Regions from separate parts of the Streptomyces sp. NPDC104313 genome, predicted to be linked through region 2. Evidence: riboswitches for the same ligand, from Rfam matches in the RefSeq annotation. Region 2 holds a riboswitch; the other holds the start of a gene.
The links. A riboswitch is a leader RNA that binds a small molecule or an ion and turns the genes downstream of it on or off. The one in region 2 is predicted to bind glycine.
Positions count from the first base shown of each region.

Region 1 (2,441 bases), on a different contig from region 2:
CGGCCCAGCACCTCGACGAGGCGGCCGCCCGCGTCGGGGACGCCGAGCGAGGCCGTCAGCACCTCTTCGAGCTCGTTGGCGGGCCACCCCTGCTGGGGGTGTGCCGGTGCGGGTGCCGGAATGTCCACTGTCTCTGTGCCCTCTCTCCACCGCCTCGGCCGCGCCCCGGCGGCCCTCTGCTCCGGCCAGCACCTTAACCGTCAGGGGGCGGTGGAAGCCCCGGGGGCCGTGAAGGAGATCCGGCCGAGCGCTCCCGCGGCCTCGCGGTCCAGCAGCACCGCGGAGGTGCAGCCGGCCGGCAGCAGCCCCTGTTCGGTGTCGCGGAGCAGCCGGGCGACCGCGTGCCGGTGGCGGGCGAAGGCGTAGCCGGAGACCCCGCGCCCACGCTCGCGCTGCCCCTGCCGCGCCACCTCGGGCGTCACGTCGAGCAGGATCAGATGGAGGGTGCGACCCCGGCTCGCCGCGTGCCGGGCGAGCCAGCGGCGTACCCAGGTCTGGGTGCCGCAGTCGTGCACGACGACGGATTCACCGGAGCGCAGGGCGTTCCAGAGGCCGAGGTAGTGCGCCGCGCGGACCAGGGGGCGGTAGAGGGCGTAGGGCAGTAAACGGGGCAGGGCGGCGGCCCAGCTGTCGCGGGTGTTCTGGGAGTCGATGGCGCGGCCCCGCGCGGCCCGCCGGATGAGGGTCGACTTCCCGCTGCCGGGGAGTCCGGAGACCACGACGACGTCACCGGCGGCGAGATCGAGGCTGTACGGGCTCCCGCCGGTGCGCCCGCGCAGGTCGCGTACCACCGGCGCACCCTCCGTCAGCAGCTCCCGCACGGGAGCGCCGGGCTGTGCGGGCATCGCGCCGTGCGCGACCCCCGCGGTCGGTGCCGACCGGTGCAACGTCATCGCCCATCCCCCTGCCGTCGGGTCCCCACGTCTGCCTCTGAAGTGTAAAGAAAAGGCAATGCGGCACAACCGGCTTATGGGCCTGTCGTCCGCCGTCTTCACCCGGGTGGGGACCGGGCCCCCACTCTCCCCCAATGCGTGCGATGATGACCCCGCCAACTGCATACCGGCCGTTCGAATCCGCGCGGGAGAGTTCCGGCCACAGTGTGAGCCGGGCGCCGAAGGAGCAAGATCCTCCCTTGAATCTCTCAGGCCCCGTACCGCGTGGATGAGGCAGATCTGAAAAGCGAGCCGTTCCGCGGCTCCACCCAAGGTGCAAGCCGAACCCCCTGATCCGGGGCGCCTCCAGGGGCATACCCCGTCAGGGGCTATCGGCGAACCTCTCAGGTTCCGATGACAGATGGGGAGGATTCGTCCTGACGTCGTCATGCCCTGGAGCCGTATCCATGAGCACTGCCCCCCGTCTCACCGCCCTCGACGCTTCGCACCGCGCGCTCGGCGCCACCATGACCGACTTCGCGGGCTGGGACATGCCCCTGCGGTACGCCAGTGAGCGCGACGAGCACAACGCCGTCCGCACCCGGGCCGGCCTCTTCGACCTGTCGCACATGGGCGAGATCACCGTCACCGGGCCCGAGGCCGCCGCCTTCCTGAGCTACGCGCTGGTGGGCAACATCGCTACCGTCGGCAACGGCCGGGCCCGCTACACGATGATCGTCCAGGAGGACGGCGGCATCGTGGACGACCTGATCGTCTACCGCCTCGGTGGGACGGAGTACATGGTCGTCGCCAACGCGGGCAACGCCCAGATCGTGCTGGACGCGCTGACCGCCCGCGTCGGGGGCTTCGACGCCGAGGTACGTGACGACCGGGACGCCTACGCGCTGCTCGCGGTCCAGGGCCCCGAGTCGCCCGCCATCATGAAGGCCGTCACCGACGCCGACCTGGACGGGCTGAAGTACTACGCGGGCCTGCCGGGCACGGTCGCCGGGGTCCCGGCGCTCATCGCCCGCACCGGCTACACCGGCGAGGACGGCTTCGAGCTGTTCGTCGCCCCCGAGCACGCCGAGCGGCTGTGGCGGGCGCTGACCGAGGCCGGCTCCCCGTACGGCCTGATCCCCTGCGGGCTCTCCTGCCGGGACACGCTGCGTCTGGAGGCGGGCATGCCGCTGTACGGGCACGAGCTGACGACCGCGCTCACCCCGTTCGACGCGGGCCTGGGCCGGGTCGTGAAGTTCGAGAAGGAGGGCGACTTCGTCGGGCGCGCGGCCCTGACCGCCGCCGCCGAGCGCGCCGGGACCGCCCCGCCGCGCAAGCTCGTGGGCCTGATCGCCGAGGGCCGCCGGGTCCCGCGCGCGGGCTTCCCCGTCGTCGCCGACGGCAAGGTGATCGGCGAGGTCACCTCCGGCGCCCCGTCCCCGACCCTGGGCAAGCCGATCGCCATGGCCTACGTGGACGCGGCCTTCGCCGCGCCGGGCACCGAGGGCGTGGGCGTGGACATCCGCGGCACGCACGAGCCGTACGAGGTCGTCGCGCTGCCGTTCTACA
Region 1 is NZ_JBVJMW010000005.1:199,383-201,823, reverse strand. It holds gene ACZ60Q_RS14395 (enhanced serine sensitivity protein SseB) at 1-128, opposite strand, end outside; gene ACZ60Q_RS14390 (AAA family ATPase) at 201-893, opposite strand; glycine riboswitch at 1,069-1,166, shown strand; gene gcvT (glycine cleavage system aminomethyltransferase GcvT) at 1,340-2,441, shown strand, end outside.
Region 1: another riboswitch for glycine. It lies ahead of gcvT (glycine cleavage system aminomethyltransferase GcvT); the one in region 2 lies ahead of gcvP (aminomethyl-transferring glycine dehydrogenase).

Region 2 (2,441 bases):
CGCTGCCGCTCGTCCGTGATGCGGCAGACTACTCCTCCTGGCCCGCCAGCCTGCCGAAGTCCCGGTCGGGCGCCGACTCCTTTGGCGGCGGGGAGTCCAGCCCGTAATGGCGGTAGAGCTGCAGTTCCTGCTCGGGCGAGAGGTGCCGGCCGACGCCGAAGTCAGGCGCGCCCTTGATCAACGCGCGGTCGAAGGGGACACGCAGCGCGTCCTCGGCGAATTCGCTGGGTTCCAGGGGGACGAAGGCGTCTCTGCTGAACAGGCCGGTGCGGATGGCCGCCCACTCGGGCACGCCCGTCGCGTCGTCGAGATAGACCTCATCCACCGTTCCGATCTTTGCGCCCTCGCGATCGAACGCCTTGCGGCCGATCAGGCGGCGCGGATCGATATCGGTCTGCACGGTGCCTCCCACTGGTCGCAACTGCTCAGGGTGGTCCCTGTGGCTCCACCAGCACCAGACAAGTGCAGATCCGTGGCGTCGGCCACTCGAGAACTCCGGCGCAGTGGCCGCTGGTAGGCTGGCTGTGGCTGCTGATCCCGTGCGGGAGAGTCCTCCGGTGCGGAATCCGGAGGCGCCGAAGGAGCAACTCCTCCCCGGAATCTCTCAGGCCCCCGTACCGCACGGACGAGGTCACTCTGGAAAGCAGGGCGATTCCGTGCGGGCGCAGGCCCAGGCACGGACTCGACCCTCACCGACGGTGAAAGTCGGCACGCCCCCGGGCGGGCCGGTGAAGCTCTCAGGTTGAGATGACAGAGGGGGAGGCCGTTCGGGCACCCGCGCCGTGGTGCCCCTCGCAGGTCGTGACAGACCAGGAGGCCTCCACCATGACCCCCCGTCGCACTCCGCTCTCCCAGCTGGAGCAGGGCATTCCGTTCGAGCAGCGCCACATAGGGCCCGACGCCGGAGCCCAGGCGAAGATGCTCGCCCAGGTCGGCTACGGCTCCCTCGACGAGCTCACCGCCGCCGCGGTGCCCGACGTGATCAAGAGCGCGGATGCCCTGAACCTTCCCTCGGCGCGCACCGAGGCGGAGGTCCTGGCCGAGCTGCGGTCGCTGGCCGACCGCAACCAGGTGCTGGCCCCGATGATCGGTCTCGGCTACTACGGAACCTTCACGCCGCCCGTCATCCTGCGCAACGTCATGGAGAACCCCGCCTGGTACACGGCTTACACGCCGTACCAGCCCGAGATCTCCCAGGGCCGCCTGGAGGCCCTCCTCAACTTCCAGACGATGGTCGCCGAGCTGACCGGGCTGCCCACCTCCGGCGCTTCGCTGCTCGACGAGGGCACCGCGGCAGCCGAGGCGATGGCCCTCGCCCGGCGCGTCGGCAAGGTGAAGAAGGGCGTCTTCCTGGTCGACGCCGACACCCTGCCGCAGACCATCGCGGTGATCGAGACCCGCGCCGAGCCCACCGGCGTCGAGGTCGTCGTCGCCGACCTGAGCGAGGGCATCCCCGCCGAGATCGCCGAGCGCGGCGTCTTCGGCGTGCTGCTCCAGTACCCGGGCGCCTCCGGAGCCGTACGCGTCATCGAGCCCGTCATCGAGCAGGCCCACGAGCTCGGCGCGATCGTCACCGTCGCCGCCGACCTGCTGGCCCTCACGCTGCTCACCTCGCCCGGCGCGCTCGGCGCCGACATCGCGGTCGGCACCACCCAGCGCTTCGGCGTCCCGATGGGCTTCGGCGGTCCGCACGCCGGTTTCATGGCGGTCCGCGAGAAGTTCGCCCGCTCCCTGCCCGGCCGCCTCGTCGGCGTCTCCGTCGACGCGGACGGCAACAAGGCCTACCGCCTGGCCCTCCAGACCCGTGAGCAGCACATCCGCCGCGAGAAGGCCACCAGCAACATCTGCACCGCTCAGGTCCTGCTCGCCGTCATGGCCGGGATGTACGCGGTCTACCACGGCCCCGACGGGCTGCGGACGATCGCCCGGCGCACCCACCGCTTCGCCGCGATCCTGGCCGACGGCCTGCGGAGCGCCGACGTCGACGTCGCGCACGGCGCGTTCTTCGACACCCTGACCGTGCGCGTCCCCGGCCGGGCCGCGGCCGTCGTCGCGGACGCCCGGGAGCGCGGGGTCAACCTCCGCCTCGTCGACGCGGACCAGGTCTCCGTCGCCTGCGACGAGACCACCACCCGTGCGCAGATCGCCGCCGTCTGGGCCGCCTTCGGCGCCGAGGGCGACATCGAGGCTCTGGACACGAAGGTCGCCGACGCGCTGCCCGAGGCGCTGCTGCGCTCCGACGACATCCTGACCCACCCGGTCTTCCACCAGCACCGCTCCGAGACCGCGATGCTGCGCTACCTGCGCAAGCTCGCCGACCGCGACTACGCGCTGGACCGCGGCATGATCCCGCTCGGCTCCTGCACCATGAAGCTGAACGCGACCGCCGAGATGGAGTCGATCACCTGGCCCGAGTTCGGTGCCCTGCACCCCTTCGCCCC
Region 2 is NZ_JBVJMW010000011.1:10,121-12,561, forward strand. It holds gene ACZ60Q_RS24360 (DNA polymerase IV) at 1-107, shown strand, start outside; gene ACZ60Q_RS24365 (PRC-barrel domain-containing protein) at 29-400, opposite strand; glycine riboswitch at 533-630, shown strand; gene gcvP (aminomethyl-transferring glycine dehydrogenase) at 826-2,441, shown strand, end outside.